3 regions of the Vogesella sp. XCS3 genome follow, and region 1 is predicted to be linked to each of the others. Evidence: predicted binding sites of a transcription regulator. Region 1 holds the regulator's gene; each other region holds the start of a gene.
The links. Region 1 encodes FNR, which switches genes on or off when oxygen is low (the NO sensors DNR and NnrR bind a similar motif). Its sites were predicted from a motif close to TTGATNNNNATCAA; they were not measured.

Region 1 (7,695 bases):
TCAACCAGCATTTCCTGGCCAACCTGCAGTCAGCAGACAAGCAGGTCGCCGTGCATGCCAGCCAGGATATCCTGGCGGCCAACGGTACCAAGCTGCTGGCGCGTGGTGCCCGTATCGATAGCCGCAGCAGCGAGCTGCTGGCCAATCACCGCTTGCGCCAGCCGCTGGAAACCCAGCTGCAGGTCGATACCTCCAGCTTGCTGGCGCACCTGCGCGAGGGGATGCAGCAGTTGCTGGCCGACGACCCGCTGCTGGCCGCCTGGCTGGAGCAGGGCCAGCGCGCGCTGCAACGCGAGCTGGTGGTGCTGTCCTTGCCCCCCTTGGCTGCACAGGCTCTGCAGCTGATCGCCAACCGCTTTCCCGACGTGTTCCGCCACAGCCTGCGCGTGGCCGCACTCGCGTGGAGCCTGGCGCCGTCGCCACGCGATGCCCAGCTGCTGCTGGTGGCCGGCTTGCTGCACGATGTGGGCTATTTGTATCTGGACCCCGCTATCTGGCAGCAGGGCGGGCCGCTGTCGGCCGACGCCTGGCGCCAGTTCGATGCCCATCCGCTCATCGGTTATGTGTGGGCCAGCGAGCTACGCGCCGTGCCGCCGGAGGTGGCCAACCTGATCTTGCAGCACCACGAGCGGGTGGACGGCAGCGGCTACCCGCGGCAATTGCGTGGCGAGGCGGTGGGCCACAACGCCGAGGTACTGGCGCTGGCCGAGATGGCGGCCGGTATCTTCGAGCACGCCCGCCAGCCGGTGGGGCAGCTGCAAGTGGCGTTGAAATTGTTGCCCGGCCAGTTTTCGGCGGCGGTGCGGGTGCCTGCCCAGCTACGGGCAGCGCGCTTGCCGCGCGAAAGCGGCTTGTTACAGCCGGTAGACGCGCTGCAGTCGTCGCTGCACCAGCTGCTGCTGCGTTTTGCACGGGTGCACGAAGTGATGCAGCACATCGAGTCGCAGACAATGGGCGAAGCCGGTTGGCAGCTTTTTGGCCACCTGGCGATGCGGCTCAACAGCATCCAGCGCGCGTTCAATAGTGTTGGGCTGGACATGCTGACCAAGCACGCGCCCGAAGGCGAGGGCCACGAGCCGCTGTGGCAGGAGCTGGCGTGGGTGATCAACGAAACCAACTGGCTGTCGCGCCACCTGTCGCGCGACCTGACCCGGCAGCGCCTGAAGTTGGCCGCAGCCGAATCCGAGCTGTTCGAGCCGCTGGTCGTGCTGTTTCTTGGCCTGACCAGCAAAACGGTAACGGCCGGCTTATAGCCAGCCTGGCTGCCACTGTGCCGTGTCGCCCAGCTCGCGCCAGGGCAGGGTGAAGTGGCGGCGCGATAGCACCGCCTCCAGCGTGACGCGCAGCGGTTTCTGCGCGTCGTCGGCGTCGTATTCCACCTTCACCACCAGAAAGTGTTTTTCGCGCTCGCGCGGGGTGACAGCAGTCCATTTGCTGCCTTGCAGTTTTTTATGGTTCACCGGCATGGGGCCTCCTTGCTGGTTTCGATAAGGCGAAGTCCGGGTGGTTCCCGTAACGACAACGCCCCCGGCTGCAGGCAGCGCGGGGGCGTTTACGGATAAGGGCGACTTAGGCGCTCTTCACGTGCGGGGCAATCAGCGGCAGCAGCTGGCCCAGTACTTTTGGCGGGGCAGCCACGATGTCGCCGCTTTCGAACCAGCCGTCTTCACCGTGCATATTGGTGACGATGCCGCCAGCCTCTTGCACGATCAGGCTACCCGCAGCGATGTCCCATGGCTTCAGGTTGAATTCGAAGAAACCATCCACGCGGCCGCAGGCCACGTTGCACAGGTCCAGTGCGGCAGAGCCTTCACGACGGGCGCCGGCGGTTTTGCCGATCACGTCTTTCAGGATGGCCAGATGGGTGTCCAGCATGCTCTGGTCTACTACCGGGAAACCGGTGGCGATCAGGCATTCGTTCATGTTGATGCGTTTGGAGACGCGGATACGACGGTCGTTCAGGAACGCGCCCACGCCACGGCTGGCGGTGAACATATCGTTGCGGTTCGGGTCGTAAACCACAGCCTGCTGGATCTGGCCGCGGTGTGCCAGCGCGATGGAAATGCAGTATTGCGGATGGCCGTGGATGAAGTTGGTGGTGCCATCGATCGGGTCGATGATCCACTCGTACTCGGAGGTGCCCAGACCGCGGCCGCCGGACTCTTCTGCTAGAATCGCATGCTTCGGATAGGCATCCAGAATGACATCAATGATGGCTTGTTCGGCAGCTTGATCAACTTCGGACACGAAGTCGTTGTGTTTTTTCTTTTCAACACGCACGGTATCCAGGTTCAGCGATGCACGCTGGATAACGTTGGCTGCACGGCGAGCGGCTTTTACCGCGACATTGAGCATTGGATGCATTGACGGCCTCTAAAATCATACAAAACAAGCGCAGCCCCTTCGTGGGGTGCGCGCTTGTCGTAAACTGTCTGGGTTAAGGAACGATAAACACCGCTTTCGCAGCGGTGTTTTTGAATAGCCCGCGATTCTACTCAAAATTACCCGATGAATAAACCCCAAGTACCTGATTTTTTAAAGAACATTCGCGTCGTGCTGGCGCGCCCCAGCCACCCGGGCAATATCGGCTCGGCGGCACGGGCCATGAAAACCATGGGTCTGACCCGCTTGTATCTGGTTGAACCGAAAGTGTTTCCCAGCGAAGAGGCCAATGTACTGGCCTCGGGTGCGGTAGACGTACTCGAGCACGCTACCGTCGTGAGTAGCCTCACCGAAGCGCTGTCGGATGTGACAGTGGCCTGCGCGCTGACCAGCCGCCGCCGCGAGCTCACCACCCCGCTGTCCACCCCGCGCGAGACCGCGCCGGAGCTGATCGCGCGGGCACGCGACGGCGAGCAGGTGGCGCTGGTGTTCGGCAACGAAACCTTCGGCCTGTCGATCGAAGAGGTGGAAATGTGTAACCGCCTGGTGACCGTGCCGGGCAACCCGGACTACTTCTCGCTGAACCTGGCCATGGCGGTGCAGGTGATGACCTACGAGCTGTTCAGCCACACCGGCGTGGACGTGAACTACCTGAAAGCGGAAGGCGAGGCCGCCAGCATGGCCGAGGTAGAAAGCATGTGCGGCCACCTGGACAACACGCTGGAAGCCATCGGCTACTACGAGCGGCGCAACAGCGAGCGTCTGATGCGCCGCATGCGCGCGCTGTTCAACCGCGCAGGCGTATTGCGCGAGGAAATCGACATTCTGCGCGGCTTTTTCAAGCAGGTGCAGCGTGTCGCCGATGGCAGCCTGCCACCGCGCGACAAGCAGGGCGAATAAACCATGCTGCCCGGCTTGCTGCAATGTGCGCAGTTGCGCAGCCTGCGCGGTGCGCGACCTGGCCTACCTGCTGACCGCGCCGCCGCCCTGGCTCAGCGGGGTGGAAATCAGCCGCCAGCGCCTGCTAGGGCCGCAAGGTTGGCCGCAGCTGCTGGCGCTGGATGCTGACCCCACCCCGCTGCTGGCGTGGCTGGCAGCCCGCCCTACGCGCCGCCTGGGGCTATACGCCGAAGCACTGCTGGGGTACTGGTTCAGCCAGGCGCCACACATCGAGCTGGTCGCGGCCAACCTGCCGGTACGCGATGGCACGTTAACGGTAGGCGAATTCGACTTTCTGCTGCGCATTGATGGCGAGCCTTGCCACCTGGAAGCCGCCAGCAAATTCTACCTGCAGCTCGATAGCGCCCCGCACGCGCTGGTGGGGCCGGGCCTGCGTGATGCCTGGTGGCTGAAATACCGCAAGCTGGCCAGCCAGCTCACCTTGGCGCAGCACCCCGCAGCCAGGTTGCCGGATGGTTTCGCGCAGCTTACTGCCAGCAGCCGCCTGAGCGGCTGGCTGTTCTTCCCCGCCGATACGGCACCCACGCATCCTGCTATCAATACTGCCGCTTGCCGCGGCTGGTGGTGCCGGCGGCAGGATAGTTGGCCGCAGCAGCACCCGCATAGCCGCTGGCTGGCGCTGCCGCGCTTGCAATGGCTGAGCCCGGCGCAAGCAGATGAAGCGGCAACGCAGAGCCTGGCTGCCATGCGTGCGCAACTGGCGCAGGCGGAAGGACCCTGGCTGTTGGCCGAGTTGTTGCCGGATGATCATGGGGTGTGGCAGGAGGTGGCGCGTGGCTTTGTGGTGCCAGACAGCTGGCCAGCGCCAGAGCTGCTGGGCACCTTGCTGCCAAGGTTGGCCGCATGAAGACACTCCTGGTGCTGTGGAGCAGCCAAACCGGCAATACTTTGCAGCTGGCCAAGGCGGCAGCCGCGGTGGCGATGCAGGAAAGTAGCGTGACGGTGCGCGTCATGCCCGCCCTGCAAGCCGGCATGGACGAATTGCTGGGCTGCGATGCGCTATTGCTGGCCACGCCGGAGAACTTTGGCTACATGGCCGGCGCACTGAAAGATTTCTTCGACCGCACCTATTACCCGGCGCAGGGCAAGGTGGCCGGCCTGCCGTACGCTATCCTGATCAGCGCCGGCAACGATGGCCTGGGTGCACAGCAGGCCATAGAGCGCATTGCCCGTGGCTACGGCTGGCGGCAGGCCTATCCGCCGCTGCTGGTACGCGGGGTGCCACAGGCTGCTGACCTGGCCGCTGCGGCCGAGCTGGGCGCCACCCTGGCGGCCGCGCTGTCTATCGGCATGCTGTAGCCACAAACAAAACGCCCCGTGACGGGGCGTTGGGCATTCAGTGCGTGGGCGGCTTAGTGCTGGGCTTGCGAACAGCCTGCTACCAGCTGCTTCAGTTCTTCCGGCTTCACCAGCTGGATATGTTTATGGTCTACCACCAGCCAGCCTTGTTGCTGGAATTTGGACAGGGTACGGCTGACCGTTTCCAGTTTCAGCCCCAGGAAGCTGCCGATTTCTTCGCGGCTCATGCGCAGGATGAAATCGTTGGCCGCAAAGCCACGGGCTGATAGGCGTTGTGACAAGTTCAGCAGAAATGCTGCCAGGCGTTCTTCAGCCTTCATGTTGCCAAGCAGCAACATGACAGATTGATCACGCACGATCTCACGGCTCATCAGGCGGAAAAAGTGGTGCTGCAGGCTGGGGATGTCACGGCCGAGGGTTTCCATGCGGTTGAACGGCAGCTCGCATACTTCGCTGTCTTCCAGTGCAATGGCGTCGCAGCCGTGCAGGTTGGACGAAATGCCGTCCAGGCCCATCAGCTCGCCCGACATGTGAAAGCCGGTAACCTGTTCGCGGCCGTCCTGGCTCGAAACACAGGTTTTGAAGTAGCCGGTACGCACGGCGTACAGCGAGCGGAAACCTTCGCCAGAGCGGAACAGGTACTCGCCACGTTTCAAGCGTCGGCTTTGACGGATCACGGCGTCCAGTTGCGCCATCTCATCGCGGTTCAAGCCCAGTGGGAGGCACAGTTCTCGCAGGCTGCAGTTGGAGCACGACACTTTTAGTGCGTGCAAAGAGTGTGTGTGGTCAGTCATAGAGTAGGTTTTCGCCAAGCAAGCGGGCTTGCTTGATACGCGTCAAAGCAGAAAAAGTGGCAATTGCGCAAATTTACCAGCCCACCACCGGTTTTCCAACCAGATTAATTATGACACCCACTATAAATTTCACGCCGACGCAGTGTGTATTCGATAGAGAACTCATCGAAAGGCTGGAAGGTTCAGGCCCGCGCTACACCTCCTACCCGACTGCCGACCGCTTTCATGCCGGCTTCGGGGTGAGTGATTACGAGCAATGGCTGGCCCATCGTGCGATTGGCGCCAACCATCGGCCCATCTCGCTGTACGTGCATGTCCCTTTTTGCAACACCATTTGCTACTACTGCGGCTGCAACAAGATCATTACCAAAGACAAGACCCGCGCCGACGCTTATCTGGATTACCTGGAGAAGGAAATCCGTCTGGTGGCCGAAAAGCTGGGCAGCCGTGAAAAAGTGATCCAGCTGCATTTTGGTGGCGGTACGCCCACCTTCCTGTCCGACGAGCAGCTTGACCGCGTGATGGGCATTATCCGCCAGCACTTCGAGCTGTTGCCGGAAGGCGAGTTTTCTATCGAAATCGACCCGCGCAAGGTTGGCCGCGACACGGTCCTGCACCTGGCACGGCTGGGTTTCAACCGCATGAGTATCGGTATCCAGGATTTTGACCCTGTGGTGCAGGAAGCGGTGAACCGCATCCAGAGCGAGGAAGAAACCCGTGTGGTGATGGATGCCGCGCGTGAAGCCGGCTTCAAGTCGATTAGCGTAGACCTGATTTACGGTCTGCCCAAGCAGACGGCGCATTCGCTGGAAAACACGGTGAGCCGCGTGATTGCCATGTCGCCAGACCGCATCGCGCTGTACAACTACGCGCATCTGCCCACGGTATTCATGCCACAGCGCCGCATCAACGAGGCGGATTTGCCCTCGTCGGCTACCAAGCTGGACATCCTGCAGAACTCGGTACAGCAGCTGGCTGAGGCCGGTTACGTGTTTATCGGCATGGACCACTTTGCCAAGCCGGACGACGAGCTCACCCGTGCCTTGCAGCAGGGCCGCCTGCAACGCAATTTCCAGGGCTACTCTACCCACGCGGACTGCGACATGATCGGCCTGGGCGTGTCGTCCATTGGCAAGGTTGGCCCCTGTTATACGCAGAACGAAAAAGAGCTGGATGCGTATTACGCCGCGCTGGACGCCGGCCACCTGCCAGTGCTGCGCGGCATGACGCTGACGCAGGATGACATCTTGCGCCGTAGCGTGATCCAGGCGCTGATGTGCCGCTTCTCTTTGTCGATAGAGGCGATAGAACAGACTTTTGCTATCAATTTTGCCGATTATTTTGCCGTCGAGCTGCCGCAGATCCGTGCTTTCCAGAGCGAAGGTTTGCTGACCTTTGATGGTGACTTCCTGATGGTGGCACCCAAGGGGCGCTTCCTGATTCGCAATATCGCGATGATTTTCGACCGTCATCTGCGCGAGCGTGAAACCAAGGCGCGCTATTCCAAAACCATCTGAGCCAGCCCTGGCAAGATAAAAGCCGACAGCCCCGGATGGGGCTGTCGGCTTTTTTATGGGCCAGCACAATGAAAAGCCCGCCACAGAGGGCGGGCTGGCAGGCGGGGTATACGGCTTATTTCAGCTCGTTAACCATCTGCTGCAGCAGGGCTTCCAGGCCCTTGTCGGTGACTACGGCATTGTCGGCAGTGCGCAGCTCTACACGTACTTGCTGTTCGCCTTGGCGGGTCAGCTGTACGCGCAGGTTTGGCACGCTGGCCTGGTCACCCGGCTTGCTGTCTTTCCAGAAAGCCAGCTTGGAGAACAGGCCACCGCTGCTTTGCGCGTTGGCTTTTTGCACGTCATCGCTGCCTGGCTTCACGAAGTAGGCACCCAGCGTGCGGTCACGGTCGGTAATGGCCAGGCCGTTGTGTTCCAGCACCAGGCCGACACGGCGCCATGCGCGGTCGTAGCTGTCGTCCAGCTCGATGCCGCCTTTTACCAGGCGTGCGCGTGCTGTGGTGGCAGCTTGTTCCTGGCGTACGGTTTTGGCCGCGGTAGCTTCATCCATGCCCAGGCGCACCAGGAAGCGGCTCAGGAATACGGCTTCGATTTCCGGGTCGGTCGGGCGAGGCTGCCAGCGGGTTTCTTCCTTGGCCTCGTTGATGTAGATCTCGTACATGCCGCGGTGGCTGAAGAAGACATCGGTACCGTTGGCCGTTTTCTCGATGCGGATACGGAATTTGTCGCGCTCCGGTGTAGAG
Region 2 (7,695 bases), 140 kb from region 1:
CAGCCGGTGGGGCCCTTGATCAGCAGGGGCAGTTGCTGGTGCCAGGCCGCCTCGAACACCTCGCATTCGTCGGCCAGCGGTTGGTAGAAAGGCAGCGGTGCCGCAGCGGCGGCTCGGTGGGGCGCGTTCATAGCAACTCCGGCAGGAAAGTCAGCAAGATCCCGCCACACACCAGCAGCAGCCAGCCGTGCACGGCTGCACGCAGCCAGAGCGGCGCGCGGCGCAAGCCCATGTAGTGCTCGGCCACCAGCGTGCCCTTCAGCCAAGCGCCGCCCAGTGCCAGTGTCAGCAACAGCGGGCCGGGGGCCAGCGTGTCGGCCAGCCGTGCCAGCGCAGCGGTGAGCAACAGCAAGGCCAGCCAAAGGCGCCAGTAAATGCGGTGAACGTGGGGGGATGTCATGTCGGCAGCCTACCGGTGCTCTGCCGGCTCTGCCTTGATACGCAATAAGAAAACGCCACCCTCCTAGCGGGCGGTGTACAGCAGGGCGAACAGCACCAGCCACACCAGGTCCACCATGTGCCAGTAGGCGGCAACGGTTTCCACACCGTCATGGTTGGCCGCGTAGGCGCCCTGGCCGGCCCGCCACCACACCGCAGCCACAATGACCATGCCCAGCAGCACGTGCAGGTAATGAAAGCCGGCCAGCGACAGGTAGAACATCCAGAAACTGTTGCTGGACAGATTAATGCCGGCGGCAAACAGCGCCCCCAGCTCGTGGCCTTTCAGCAGCATGAAGCCGCTGCCGCACAGCAGGCAGGCCAGCAACCAGCGCCGCCCTGCCTGCCCCCTCCCGGCCGCATAAGCGCAGCAGGCATTGAATACGGCTGCGCTGCCACTAAGCAGCAGCACAGTATTGGCCAGTGCCGGCCACAATGGCAGGCCGGCCTGCTGACGGGCAAACAGCTGCGGCTGCTGCAGCCGGGCGTAAGCGCAGGCGGCAAACAGCAGACTAAACACGGCCAGCTCCGCCAGGATGAAAAACCACATGGCCAGGTCGCCGGGTACCCGGCGTGGCGTGGTCGGCATGGGGTGGGACATATCGCCTCCGCAAAAAACACGCTGCCCGGCGCATGCCAGGACGCACGCGGGCAGACAGGGGTTGCAGGGAGAAAAAACACAAGACGGTGGCGCCGCAGACAGCGGCAAGCGGCCAAAAAGGGCGCAGATCTGCGCCCCTTCAGGTTCAAGCCCGGCACTTCCAGCGCCGCAGATGGCGTGCCGGCAGCCCGGTGCCCGGCTTAGCGGGCTTCGTCCTTGCCGACGAAGAAACTGATGATGTACAGCAGCAGGCCGATGAAGAACACGACGCCGGCCCCTTCACGCAGCCAGTAGAAGAACGCCAGTTTGTCCTGGGTGGCCATGAACGACAGCGGGGTATCGCCCATGCGCTGCATCCACACTTGCAGGATGCCGGCGGCGGTGAGGAACAGCGTGATGAATACCATGGCGATGGTCATCAGCCAGAACGACCACATTTCCACCACCTGGGCGCGATTGCTGTTGGCTTCGCGGCCGCGCATCAGCGGCATGGCGTAGGAGATCATGGTCATTACCACCATGGCGTAGGCACCGTAGAAAGCCATGTGACCGTGACTGGCCGTAATCTGCGTGCCGTGGGTCAGGTAGTTCACCGGCGCCAGCGTGTGCAAGAAGCCCCACACGCCCGCCCCCAGGAAGGACATCACGCCGGTACCCAGCGCCCACAGCACGGCGGCCTTGTTGGGGTGCTCGCGGCGACGCTTGTTCACCATATTGAAGGCGAACAGGGTCATCATGAAGAACGGAATCGGCTCCAGTGCCGAGAAGGCCGACCCCCACACCTGCCAGTAAGCCGGCGTACCGATCCAGAAATAGTGGTGGCCGGTACCGATGATGCCGGTAATCAGCGTCATGGCAATGATCACGTACAGCCATTTTTCGATCACTTCACGGTCCACGCCAGTCACTTTCACCAGTACGAAGGCCAGCATGGCACCCATGATCAGTTCCCACACGCCTTCCACCCACAAGTGCACCACCCACCACCAGAAGTACTTGTCCAGCACCAGGTTATGCGGGTTGTAGAACGAGAACAGGAAGAAAATCGCCAGCCCCCACAGCCCCAGCATCATCACCATGCTGATACTGGTCTTGCGGCCTTTCAGTACCGTCATGCTGAGGTTGAACAGGAAGGACAGCGCCACCAGCACGATGCCGATCTTGGTAATGGTGGGCTGCTCCAGGAATTCCCGCCCCATGGTGGGCAGCAGATCGTTGCCCGTCATCTGCGCCAGCGTGGCATAGGGCACCGCCAGGTAGCCGACGATGGTCAGCGCCCCCGCTACCAGGAATACCCAGAACGTGGCGATGGCCAGTTTGGGGCTGTGCAGCTCGCGTTCCGACTCTTCTGGAATCAGGTAATAACCGGCGCCCATGAAGCCGAACAGCAGCCACACGATCAGCAGGTTGGTGTGCACCATGCGCGCCACGTTGAACGGAATGGCCGGAAACAGAAAGTCGCCGATCACGTACTGCAGGCCCATCACCAGGCCAAAAATGATCTGGCCGACAAACAGGCCGATGGCGGCCGTGAAATATGGCTTGGCCACCACCTGCGAGCGGTACTTGAGCTGGACGTTGGCCGCAGACGGCGTGGTTTGCCGACCTGCTGCCGAAGCAAGGGATGTCATGTGTTTCTCCCGTTAAGGTAAAGGGCTGGATACGTTGGCCGCACCCGCTGGTACGGCGGACTGGTCTAGCCTTCGATGTTCGGCGGCCAGTTATTGGTGTTGATCTGGCTGCTGTACTTCAGGAATGCCACCAGGTCGTCGATCTGGGCATCGGTCAGGTGGAAATTGGGCATCTGGCGACGGCCCGGTGCCCCGGTGGGCTGCGCCTTGATCCAGGCCTTGATGAACTCCGGCCCGCGACGCTGGTAGACGTTGCCCAGCTCCGGCGCAAAGTAGGCGCCCTCGCCCAGCAAGGTGTGGCAGCCGATACAGTTGTTCACCTCCCACAGGTTCTTGCCGCGCGCCACCTGTTCGGTGAGGTTGGCGCGGTTATCGCGCTTGGGCAGGGCCTGCACGGTGTCGAACGTCAGTGCGACAAACAGCAGGAAGAAAAACACCGCCCCTCCGTAGAAAATGTTTCGTGCGGTTGACTTGGTAAAACTGGTGCTCATCGCAGCCTCCCATCATGTGTACCGGAACCCCGGCATTCAGGGCGGACTGTACGTTTCGGGGTATCCGGATAGCATTGATTCGAATCAACGATTTCCAGGCGCTGCCCTTCCTACACTGACGACCTCAACACCAGAGGAGCCGCCATGAACACCGCGCAACCGTTTTCCCACGCTACCCCGCTACAGGCCGGCGAAGTCAGCCTGGTGGGCGCAGGCCCCGGCGACCCGGACCTGCTGACCCTCAAAGCACTGCGCCGCCTGGCCGAGGCCGACGTGGTGCTGTACGACTTGCTGGTCAGCCCCGACATCCTGGCGCTGGCCAACCGCCAGGCCGAGCTGGTTTGCGTTGGCAAGCGTGCCAACCGACACACACTGCCACAGGCTGCCATACACCAGCTAATGGTGGATTACGCGCGCCAAGGCCGGCGAGTGGTCAGACTGAAGGGGGGAGATCCACTGCTCTTCGGCAGGGGCGGTGAAGAGCTGACCGCACTAGCAGCAGAAGGCATACGCTGTGAAGTCGTGCCAGGTATCAGTGCAGCGCTGGGTGCAGCTGCAAGCTGCGGCATTCCACTTACCCATCGCGACTGCGCGCAAGGAGTAATATTGGTCACAGGCCACCGCCGTGAAGGTGAATTAGCACTGAACTGGACACAAAGAACCGACTGCAGAGAGACCATCGTGGTGTACATGGGGCTAGGTGAGGCGGCTGCTATCGCTGGCAACCTGATGGAGCATGGTCGGCTGCCTGGCACGCCTGTAGCAGTGATAGAAAACGCCACGACGCCGCAACAGCGGGTGTGCTGTACAACGCTTGCCGGCCTTGCCGATACCGTGCAACGCCAGCTAATTATACCTCCGGCGCTATTACTCATTGGAGAAGTGGTAAGACTCTACCCCTTGCTATCACCCTCTTTACCAGGAGTTAGCACTAGTCAGTCCAGCTAAACATCCTGAGATAAATGACTAAGGCGTATCCTCAACCCTTAAACACTCATCCGGGCAATTGCAGGGTCAATACGACACCACTAAAGTCAGGCAGCATTTGACTCTGCAGCCGTACCCCCTGCTCCGCCAGCAGAGATGCCAGTGGCCCTGGAAAATGAGGAAGCACATAAGCCAATTGCTTTCCAGGCTTCGCCTCATCGACCTCTGCTAAAATAATCTCCAGTGGCCCAGGTGGTGCTAAACCGCGCAAGTCACGTGGCATCATGCATCACCCAATCCATAAAAGAGCGCAGGAATAAAGCCTAGCAAATAGCATGGCAAAACACTCCGAATAAACGATGGCGGTAGTATCGCCGCCATCCAATACGGGCGGAATGATCCGTATCAAGGCTTTACTTACCCGCTACCTCTTTCGGCGTAGCCCCCCCCTGCTGATAGCGTATCGGCAAGGCCTCATCGTCGGCCTACACTGCGGTCAACTACCCTAGGAATACCGCCATGTCCGCTATTCACGATTTCAGTGGCCTGCTACAGGCTGCAAGTCAGCAAGCTGCACCGCAGCGTCTATTATTCGCCTTTTGCCAGCGCCGTCTGCATGACGACCATCAACCAGCTGAAGCTGAACGCTTTGCGGCCGGTGAAGGTGGCATTTTGCAACCCGTGCTTTGCGTCGATAAAACCCCTGCCGAGCTGACCGACTTTGCAACGCTGCAGCGTGATGCCGATGCTCTGGATCACCGCTGGGAGGTAGTGTTTGTCGCTGCGATCGATGACAGCGGTAGCGCCACAGCAGATGCGCCCCTCAAACGCATGATCCAGACTATACAAACTGGCGGTGATATTGCGCGCTACCTTGCGTTTAACCGTGCGGGCCAGCCGCTTCGTTTCCTGTAACACCTACAGAAAGGATTCGTCATGCTGACCGACCGTTTTGGCCGCAGCGTGGACTACCTGCGCATTTCAGTAACCGATCGCTGTGATCTGCGCTGTACCTATTGCATACCTAAAGGCTTCAAAGGTTTCGAAGAGCCAGCTAACTGGCTAAGTTTTGATGAAATCAGCCGGGTAGTCGCTGCCTTTACACGCCTGGGCACACGCCGCTACCGCCTCACCGGCGGCGAACCCCTATTACGCCGCAACCTGCCGAATCTTGCTGCACAGCTAGCCTCGCTACCAGGTGTGGATGACTTGTCTCTCACCACTAATGGCACCCAACTGGTACAGCAAGCAGAAGCATTGCACGCTGCTGGCGTACAACGGCTGAATGTCAGTCTTGATTCTCTGCGCGAAGATTGTGTCCATGGCATTACCGGCAGTCACTGCTTGCAACAAGTACTTGATGGCCTACAAGCGGCACGCGAAGTAGGCTTTACCAGCATCAAGATCAATATGGTGCCGCTGGCCGGTATCAATGAAGATGATATCGAACCGATGGTGGCTTACTGCATGGCCCATGGTTTAATCCTGCGCTTGATTGAGGCCATGCCAATGGGGCACACCGGCCAGCAAACTCGCGGAGTGGTTCTGCAGCCGATACTGGATCGCCTACAACAACGCTTTGGCCTACGGCCCAGCTGCAAAACGCTAGGAGGGGGGCCCGCTCGCTACTGGGAAAGCGCAGATGGTGGCTTTACCTTGGGCTTGATTACCCCAATGTCACAGCACTTCTGTGCTAGCTGCAACCGTGTTCGGCTATCGGTAGACGGCACCTTGTACATGTGCCTGGGACAAGAGGAACGTTTTGAACTACGTCCATTGCTAAGAGAGGGCTGCAGTGATAGTGAACTTGACAATGCCATCCGCACTGCGATCGAGCTCAAACCACAACAACACACTTTCAACGAAGCACCTACCCGCATAGTACGCTTCATGTCGATGACCGGAGGCTAAGCATGGCACTCGATGATCCGCTGCTGCAGGGCTTTCGCCGCTTTCAGCAAGAGTACTTCTCTCCAGACAACCCCGTCTACGCCGGCCTATGCCAGGGCCAGCACCCTGCAACGCTAGTGATTGCTTGCTGTGACTCACGAGTTCACCCTCCTGCACTCATGGGCAGCCAACCCGGTGAAATGTTCGTCATACGCAATGTCGCTAACTTGGTACCGCCATACAGCCCGCACAATGAACACGCCAGCGTGGCGGCTGCGTTGGAATTCGCAGTACTTAGCCTGAAGGTTGGCCGCATCATTGTCATGGGACACTCAGGTTGTGGTGGGATCCAGGCCTTGCTCCAACGCAGTACACCACGCGATAGCGCCCTCACACGCTGGCTGGCTATAGCGGAACCAGCACGAGAACTAACTTACCGCCACCATGCAGGGGATAATGCCACCGTGCAAACTCGTCAATGCGAGCAGGCAGCCATCCTGGTATCACTGAACAACTTGCTGGGCTACCCGTGGTTGGCTGACCGCGTCAAGACGGGACAACTTATGCTGGATGGTTGGTACTTCGATATGCATGAAGGTGCACTTTGGGGTCTGGACGCTGAAAGCCACCGTTTCGTTCCACTAGTTTGCCCGCTTGAACGGGCAGACTGCTAACGCCTCCTCCTTTTGGCGGATTGCCGAAGCGATCAAAGCGCATTAAGGTGAAACCATCCCAAATCGCGCGCTCCCACTATGCACTTTTCCGCCCCCGAAGCCATGCGCAGTCTATCCGGCAAGCTGCTGGGACTCACCATTGTCTGGCTACTACTGGCCATGACATCTATTGGCTATACCCTTATTCTGTCCTGGAAACTTGAAGGAGGTGCTGCTGCCATTAATGATGCGGGCAGCCTGCGCATGCGTAGTTATCGTGTAGCGCTGATGGTCAGCGAAGGTGCCAGCTCAGCCAGCATCACCCATGAGGAAAAGCAGTTTGCAGACACCATGACACGGCTACAGCGCGGAGATCCTGCTCGACCATTATTCCTACCGGACAATGCTGCAGTGCGCCAGCAAGCCGTATTGATCTTGAAACAATGGCAATACCAGATTCTCCCCATGCTGGAGCAAGCAAGGCGCGGCCAGGTCACAGGCCCCACCATGCCGATACTAGATATCAGCGGATTTGTAGAACAAATAGACCGCCTAGTACGCCTAGTGGAAGAAGATAACGCCAAAAACACTACATTACTTCGGTTGTTTCAAATGGCCCTCATGGCGATGGCCATCATCGGCGCCATCACGATGATGTACCTTCTATTTCTGCTTATCATCCGTCCGTTAAATACCTTGGGCGAAGGGATAGTACAGCTACGTGACGGACAGCTGGCTACACGTGTGCCCGTAGTAGGGAACGATGAGCTGGCTGATATTTCACACGGATTCAACCAGATGGCCAGCCGCTTGCAAGAGCTATACACCACACTGGAAGATAAAGTACGCGACAAAACCCGCTCCCTAGACGAAAAGAACCGTCAACTAACTGCACTTTACGGTATTACCGCTTACTTGCATGAAGCTCACGAATTGGCAGATATGGGCCGTGGTTTTATCGAGCAACTCATGAAACTCACCGGGGCTGATGCAGGCAGCATCCGACTCGTAGACAGTAAGCGAGGCCGATTGGAACCCTTAGCACAGTTGGGTTTACCTGTACC
Region 3 (7,695 bases), 1.8 Mb from region 1:
CATGCGGGAGCGTACACGGGTTTGCGTGTCTTCCAGTACGTCGAATGTCAGGTCTACCTTGTCTACCAGATAGGCTGGCGGCAGGTAATCCTGGCGATATTTGATCTGTGGCTGTTGTTGGCTCATGAACGGGCATCCTCAGTAGGCTTGCAAGGCGGGTCGGCGCGCGCCGCCTCCTTGTCTTTATCAACGCAAAGCGTCCCTGGTTATTGTTTGATCCACGCGGCGGCACCGGGTGCCAGGCTCAGGCGGCAAGTGTCGGCTTGCGTGGCTTGCAGTGTGACTTTGTAGGTAGCCAGCTCGTCACGGCGGAAGGCGTGTACTTTGACGGCATCGCCTACTTGGTGGCGGGCGATGGCTTTATCAAGATCGCTGGCTTTCAGGCCGTTTACCGCCACGATGACGTCCCCGCCGGACAGGCCCGCGGCCTGAGCGGCACCGCCATCGAGCACCTGCAGCAGACGCACGCCCAGCGTATCGGCAGCCGCTTTCACGCCAAAGGTTGGCCGCACTGCGGCAGGCTGGATGCTGTCTACGACGCTGCCGCTATCTGCGGGGCTATCGGATGGCACCATCTGCAGACTGACCCCCTGGGTAGCCAGCAGTTCAGCCAGCGGCAGGTCTTGCGTACTACGGATAGCTTTATCGAAGAACTGGCCCAGTTTCAGGCCGGTGGCTTGCTCGGCTACCTGCTCCCACTCGCCCTCGGCCAAGCCCTGGCCGTCGGCCAGCCATTTTTGCCATAGCGCCAGCATCACGGTATCCAGGCTCTTGGCGCCGCCGGTTTCGTGGCGGATGTGCAGGTCCAGCGCCAGCGCGGCCAGCGAACCCTTGGTGTAGTAGCTGACAATGCTGTTGGGGCTGTTTTCGTCCTGGCGGTAATACTTGGTCCACGCATCGAAGCTGGAGTCGGCCAGGGTCTGCTTGGTACGGCCATTGCCGCGCATGACGCCGGTAATGGTTTTGGCCAGCAGGCCCAGGTAGCGTTTTTCGTCAATCAGGCCACTGCGCACCAGCGCCAGATCGTCGTAATACGAGGTAATGCCCTCGAACGCCCACAGCAGCGTGGTGTGGCCTTCACGGTTCAGGTCGTAAGGGGTGAACACGGCCGGCTTCATGCGCTTCACGTTCCAGCTGTGGAAATACTCGTGGCTGATCAAGCCCAACAGGCGCAGGTAGCCGTCGCCGATCTCGCCCTCAGCCAGGCCCGGCGCCGGCAGGTCGTCGCGGTTGGCCACCAGCGCGGTAGAGGCGCGGTGCTCCAGGCCGCCGTAGATGTCGGCGCCGACAAACAGCATGAACACGTAGCGGTCGAACGGGGCGGGCTCGCCAAAGAAGCGGATCTGCCACTCGCAAATACGCTTGGTATCGGCAGCCAGGCGCTTGAGGTCTGCCTGGCAGACGCCAGAAACCACAAACTCGTGCGGCACGCCGCAGGCCTTGAATGTGATGCGCTGGAAACGGCCCAGCTCTACCGGGTGGTCGATCAGCTCGTCGTAGTTGGCCGCACGGTAGCGGCCGAAACCGCTCTTTTTGTGCACGTCGAGCGCGGGCAAGCTGGTGGCCACTTGCCAGTCAGACAAAGCTTTGCTGGCCGGGGCATCGATATCGACAGTGCAAGGATCATTTTCGAAGCCATCTGCCGACAGGAAAACACTGGTGCCGTTATAGAAACCGCGGTTGGCATCGAGATAGGCCCCGCGCACCGACAAATCGTAGGCGTACACCTGGTAGCGCACGGTCAGTTCGCCCTTCACCGGGGCGGCCTGCCAGCTGTGCTTGTCCAGCTTGGTCAGGGCTACCGCCTTTTTGCCGCTGCTGGCGCTGATCTGCACGATATGGCGGGCAAACTCGCGCACCATATAGCTGCCCGGTATCCAGGCTGGCAGGCGCAGTACTTGCCCGACGGCGGCAGGCTGGGCAACGGTGACGGTCACCTCGAAAAGGTGGGCTTGCGGGTCGAGTACGCAAAGGCGGTAGCTAACAGAGGAAGACATAGTGCTGAAACCGTTCTGTGGCAGAAAGATGCTGGATTCTAGCACCGGCTGTACAAAACCACCCCTGACCTTCAGTCTTGATCTTCATCAATAGCAGTACTACCGATGACAATATAATCCACATCTGTCAAAAGGCTAAAAAGGCCAAAAAGCCAGCATGGGCGGGGGAAACAGTACACAGCCCCGCGTTCTTGACTGGTGGCTGGTGCCTGAATTGATTAGAATAGCCTGTTGAATACGCGGGTGTATTAAAGCACTTGTTCTTGCCTGGCAAGGCAGTGGTGCAAAGCGGGGCGCACCAGCTACAGGGGTTTTGATCAACACCCAAGAACTTGATACACCTCCCCAGTTTTGGGCTGGTACACAAAATTCAAGTCACCAGTTTTACACGTTCTAGTTCGCAACCTTGGAGAAAACCCTAAATGGATACGCAATCCACTTATAACTATAAGGTGGTGCGCCAGTTCTCGATAATGACCGTGGTTTGGGGCATTGTCGGGATGCTGGTTGGCGTCATTATTGCGGCCCAGCTGGTGTGGCCGGAGCTCAACTTTGGGCCCTGGTTCCACTACGGCCGTCTGCGCCCCCTGCACACCAACGCCGTGATCTTTGCATTCGGCGGCTGCGCGCTGTTTGCCACGTCTTACTACGTGGTGCAGCGTACCTGTAACGTTCGCCTGATTTCCGACAAGCTGGCTGCGTTTACCTTCTGGGGTTGGCAACTGGTTATCGTACTGGCCGCCATCACCCTGCCGCTGGGCATTACCGCCGGTAAGGAATACGCCGAGCTGGAATGGCCTATCGACATCCTGATCACCGTGATCTGGGTGGTATACGCCATTGTGTTCTTCGGTACCCTGGCCATCCGCAAGGTGAAGCACATCTACGTAGCCAACTGGTTCTACGGTGCCTTCATCCTGGCCGTAGCCCTGCTGCACGTCGTAAACAGCCTGGCTATCCCGGTATCGCTGACCAAGTCCTACTCCATTTACGCCGGCGCAGTGGATGCCATGGTGCAATGGTGGTACGGCCACAACGCCGTAGGCTTCTTCCTGACTGCCGCCTTCCTGGGCATGATGTACTACTTCGTTCCGAAGCAGGCTGGCCGTCCGGTGTACTCCTACCGTCTGTCCGTGGTGCACTTCTGGGCGCTGATCTTCACCTACATGTGGGCCGGCCCTCACCACCTGCACTACACCGCCCTGCCTGACTGGACCCAGTCGCTGGGTATGGCGTTCTCGCTGGTACTGCTGGCACCAAGCTGGGGCGGCATGATCAACGGCATCATGACCCTGTCCGGCGCGTGGCACAAACTGCGTACCGACCCGGTACTGAAGTTCCTGGTGGTATCGCTGTCCTTCTACGGTATGTCCACCTTCGAAGGCCCGATGATGTCCATCAAAACCGTTAACGCCCTGTCGCACTACACCGACTGGACCGTTGGCCACGTGCACTCCGGTGCCCTGGGCTGGGTTGCCTTCATCTCTATCGGTTCCATGTACTACCTGCTGCCGCGCCTGTTCGGCCGTGACAGCATGCACAGCGTGAAACTGATCGAAGCTCACTTCTGGCTGGCTACCGTTGGCGTGGTGCTGTACATCGCCTCCCTGTGGATTGCCGGTGTGATGCAAGGCCTGATGTGGCGCGCACTGAACGCCGACGGCACCCTCACCTACTCGTTTGTAGAAGCCGTTAAAGCGTCCTACCCGTACCTGTTTGTCCGCTTCCTGGGTGGTTTCCTGTTCCTGTCCGGTATGTTGCTGATGGCTTACAACACCTTCCGTACCGTAGCAGCAGGTCGTCCGGTAGATGCCAAGATCCCGGCAGTTACCGCGCACGCGCACTAAGGGAGCCAAGGAAACATCATGGAAAAGATCCAGAAACTGATTGAAGAAAACGTAGCGTATCTGATCGTGCTGACCCTGCTGGTTATCAGTGTGGCCGCCCTGATCGAGATCGTACCGTTGATGTTCCAGAAGTCCACCACCCAGCCTGTAGCCGGTGTGAAGCCTTACACCGCCCTGCAGCTGACCGGTCGTGACATCTATATCCGCGAAGGCTGCTACACCTGCCACTCGCAGATGATTCGTCCGTTCCGTGCGGAAACCGAGCGCTATGGCCACTACTCCGTAGCCGGCGAATCGGTATACGACCACCCGTTCCAGTGGGGCTCCAAACGTACTGGCCCGGATCTGGCCCGTGTAGGTGGCCGTTACTCCGACGAATGGCACCGTGTTCACCTGACCAACCCGCGTGACGTGGTACCAGAGTCCAACATGCCTGCCTTCCCGTGGCTGGCTCGCAACCTGGCCGATGCTGACGGCGTAGCTGCCAAGATGACCGCCCTGCGCAAGGTTGGCGTGCCATACACCGACAAGGAAATTGCCGAGGCGAAAGCCCAGGTAGAGGGCAAGTCCGAGCTGGATGCGCTGATTACCTACCTGCAAGGCCTGGGCCTTGCACTGAAGAACGCGCGTTAAGCCATGGACTGGACTAATCTGGGGCGCATCCTGTTCACGGTATTCTGCTTTACCGTGTTTATCGTGATTGCATTGGGTGCCTTCGGTAAAAAAGCCAAGAAGCGTTATGACGAAGCGGCCAACCTCGTGATGGACGAGGACGACACGCCAGCAGCGGATAACGCTTCCAACGGAGCGAAGCAATGAGTGATTTTGTGAGTGATTTCTGGGGCGTATATATCGCCGTAGTGGTGATTGTGGGTCTGGTGGGCTTGACCTTCCTGCTGTTCTCGCAATCGAAAACCACTGTCAAGAAAGGTGAAGAAGTTCAGATCACCGGCCATATCTGGGACGATGACCTGGCTGAATACAACAACCCGCTGCCACGCTGGTGGATGTTGATGTTCTATCTGACCCTGATCTTTGCTGCAGTTTACCTGGTACTGTACCCGGGCCTGGGTACCTGGAAGGGTATTCGCGGCTGGACTTCGGTAGGCCAGTACAAAGAAGAGAAAGCCGTTGCAGAAGCCAAATACCAGCCGCTGTACGACAAGTACCTGAAACAGGACATCAAGGCTGTCGCTGCCGATCCGGAAGCACAAGCCATGGGCAAACGCCTGTTCCAGACCTACTGCGTACAGTGCCACGGCTCTGATGCACGCGGTGCCAAAGGCTTCCCGAACCTGACGGACAGCGACTGGCTGTATGGTGGTGACCCGAAAACCATCCACACCACTATCGCAGGTGGCCGTCAGGGCCAGATGCCGGCCTTCGGCGCTGCATTCGGTGAAGAAAAGGTGAAAGACGTTGCCAACTACGCTATGTCGCTGTCCGGCAAGAAACACGATGCCGACCGCGCTGCGCGTGGCAAGGAAACCTTCGCTGCCATTTGCTCGGCCTGCCACGGTGCAGACGGTAAAGGTAACCAGGCGATGGGTGCTCCTAACCTGACCGACAATGTATGGCTGTATGGTGGTACCGAAAAAACCATCATCGAAACCGTTACCAACGGCCGCAACAACCAGATGCCAGCCTGGAAAGACTTCCTGGGTGATGGCAAGGTTCACCTGCTGACCGCTTACGTTTATGGCTTGTCCAATAACGCCAAAGCCCAGTAATTGACCCTGCTCAATACTGCCCGCGCAAGCGGGCAGTATCTTTTGTGCTAACATTTTATTTGTTTGTGAATTGTTTTAGCATCAAGCATGCTTCATAAAGACCCTAGAATAAGCTGGGTGCTTTATGAAGCGTTCTCCAAGGAAAGCCAGATGAGCGACAAGCTGAAAGATATCGGGGTCAAGGTAGAAAAGCCCCAGGGTGAAACGGTTTCGCTGTATGCAGCGCAAAAGAAGATCTACCCGCGCAGCGCAAAAGGTGTATTTGCCAACTGGCGCATCCTGTTTGTGATTGCTACCCAGCTGGTGTATTTCGGCCTGCCATGGCTGCAGTGGAATGGCCGCCAGGCCGTACTGTTTGACCTGGTCAGCCGCAAGTTCTACCTGTTTGGCCTCACCATCATGCCGCAAGACTTTGTCTATCTGGCTGCCCTGCTGATGTGCTGTGCCTTCGGCCTGTTTACCTGGACCACCATCGCCGGCCGCCTCTGGTGTGGTTACTCCTGCCCGCAGACGGTGTATACCGAGATCATGCTGTGGATCGAGGAAAAAATCGAAGGCGACCGCAATAAACGCATCAAACTGGATAAAGAACCATGGAGCCTGCGCAAACTGCGCATCAAAGGCACCTCGCACGGCATCATGATCCTGTTCTCGCTGTGGACCGGCTTTACCCTGGTGGGCTACTTCACGCCGATGCAAGACCTGCTCAAGGCCATGCCTACGTTCAACTACGGTACGTGGGAAACCTTCTGGATGTTCTTCTACGCCGGCTTTACCTACCTGCTGGCCGCCCATATGCGCGAACAGGTATGCATGTACATGTGCCCGTACGCCCGCTTCCAGAGCGCCATGTTCGATGAAGACACGCTGATCATCTCCTACGACGAAAAACGCGGCGAGCCACGCGGCGCGCGTAAAAAAGGCCAGGAGCAAGCCAACCTGGGCGACTGCATCAACTGTGGTATCTGCGTACAAGTCTGCCCTACCGGCATCGACATCCGTAACGGCCTGCAATACGAGTGCATCGGCTGTGCCGCCTGTATCGACGCCTGCGACGAAGTCATGGTGAAGATAGGCAGCCCCAAAGGCCTGATCCGCTACACCACAGAAGCTGCCCTGGAAGGCAAATACCCGGAAAGCGCCATTGTTTCTCGCCTGAAACGGCCACGGGTCGTGATGTACATGCTGGTGCTGTCGGTCATCTTCATTGCCGCCATCGCCTCGCTCAGCATGCGCAAACCGTTCAAGGTGGATATCATTCGGGATCGCGCATCCTTGGTACGTGAAACCAACGACGGCCTGCTGGAAAACACCTACAGCATCCGTATCATGAACGTATCGGAACAAGTGCAGACATTCCGCATCAAAGTGGAAGGTCTGGAAGGAATCAAACTGGTTAGCGAGCACCCGCAAATCCGTGTAGAAGGCATGAGCAACGAGCTGGTGTCGGTACGCGCCCAGGTTGCGCCGGAAATTGCCACCAAAGGCAGCCACGAGATTCACTTCACCATCGAGTCGCTGACCAACGAGGCCAGCATTGAAGAGAAATCCAGCTTTATCGGGGAATAAGGCATGCAAAACCACACCGGGGCCCCGCGCCCCTGGTACAAAGACCGCTGGCCATGGCTACTCATGGCCGGCCCTTTCCTGGCTGTCGTCGCCGGTATCATCACCTTCCGCATCGCTGTTGTAACGGCCGATGACATGGTGACCGACGACTACTACAAGCGCGGCAAGGACATCAATCTGGAGCTGGGCCGCGACAAGGCGGCCATCGAGCTGGGTATCGATGCACAAGCCATGTTCAGTGACGACGGTCAGTCGGTACGCGTCCTGACCACCAGCAAGACACCCCTGCAGGGCGACCTTGTCCTTACCCTGCTGCACCCTACCCGCCAGCAAGACGACCAGCACGTCACCCTGGCCCGTCAGGGCGACAATATCTACCAGGCCCGCATCAATGCCGGCAATGCCAAGCACTGGTATGTGCGCCTGGAAGACAAAGCCGGCAAGTGGCGCTTGCAAGGCGAGTGGCGCCCAGGCGAAAGTGCCATGGTGCAACTGGGCAACCCCAAACTGGAACAGCCAGCACAATGAGGAGCGCAGCATGAGCCGGATCAA

Region 2: a site for FNR is predicted at 3,236-3,249, ahead of cobA (uroporphyrinogen-III C-methyltransferase). Genes of this name have one in related genera too.
Region 3: a site for FNR is predicted at 2,075-2,088, ahead of LCH97_RS08270 (M61 family metallopeptidase). Genes of this name have one in related genera too.

What each region holds. Positions count from the first base shown of each region.
Region 1 covers NZ_CP085530.1:3,527,971-3,535,665, forward strand. Annotated here, with positions in the region: gene LCH97_RS16860 (HD-GYP domain-containing protein) at 1-1,253, shown strand, start outside; gene LCH97_RS16865 (TIGR02450 family Trp-rich protein) at 1,248-1,466, opposite strand; gene LCH97_RS16870 (inositol monophosphatase family protein) at 1,570-2,364, opposite strand; gene LCH97_RS16875 (RNA methyltransferase) at 2,509-3,282, shown strand; gene LCH97_RS16880 (DUF1853 family protein) at 3,332-4,189, shown strand; gene LCH97_RS16885 (flavodoxin family protein) at 4,186-4,641, shown strand; gene fnr (fumarate/nitrate reduction transcriptional regulator Fnr) at 4,695-5,435, opposite strand; gene hemN (oxygen-independent coproporphyrinogen III oxidase) at 5,546-6,952, shown strand; gene bamC (outer membrane protein assembly factor BamC) at 7,068-7,695, opposite strand, start outside.
Region 2 covers NZ_CP085530.1:3,386,244-3,393,938, reverse strand. Annotated here, with positions in the region: gene LCH97_RS16180 (CbbQ/NirQ/NorQ/GpvN family protein) at 1-131, opposite strand, end outside; gene LCH97_RS16175 (cytochrome C oxidase subunit IV family protein) at 128-400, opposite strand; gene LCH97_RS16170 (cytochrome c oxidase subunit 3) at 464-1,039, opposite strand; gene LCH97_RS16165 (cbb3-type cytochrome c oxidase subunit I) at 1,240-2,670, opposite strand; gene LCH97_RS16160 (cytochrome c) at 2,736-3,161, opposite strand; gene cobA (uroporphyrinogen-III C-methyltransferase) at 3,306-4,109, shown strand; gene LCH97_RS16150 (DUF2249 domain-containing protein) at 4,156-4,374, opposite strand; gene LCH97_RS16145 (hypothetical protein) at 4,608-5,003, shown strand; gene moaA (GTP 3',8-cyclase MoaA) at 5,025-5,999, shown strand; gene LCH97_RS16135 (carbonic anhydrase) at 6,002-6,652, shown strand; gene LCH97_RS16130 (type IV pili methyl-accepting chemotaxis transducer N-terminal domain-containing protein) at 6,731-7,695, shown strand, end outside.
Region 3 covers NZ_CP085530.1:1,735,855-1,743,549, forward strand. Annotated here, with positions in the region: gene pepN (aminopeptidase N) at 1-126, opposite strand, end outside; gene LCH97_RS08270 (M61 family metallopeptidase) at 207-1,997, opposite strand; gene ccoN (cytochrome-c oxidase, cbb3-type subunit I) at 2,420-3,844, shown strand; gene ccoO (cytochrome-c oxidase, cbb3-type subunit II) at 3,863-4,477, shown strand; gene LCH97_RS08285 (cbb3-type cytochrome c oxidase subunit 3) at 4,481-4,663, shown strand; gene ccoP (cytochrome-c oxidase, cbb3-type subunit III) at 4,660-5,574, shown strand; gene ccoG (cytochrome c oxidase accessory protein CcoG) at 5,725-7,143, shown strand; gene LCH97_RS08300 (FixH family protein) at 7,147-7,671, shown strand; gene LCH97_RS08305 (YbaY family lipoprotein) at 7,682-7,695, shown strand, end outside.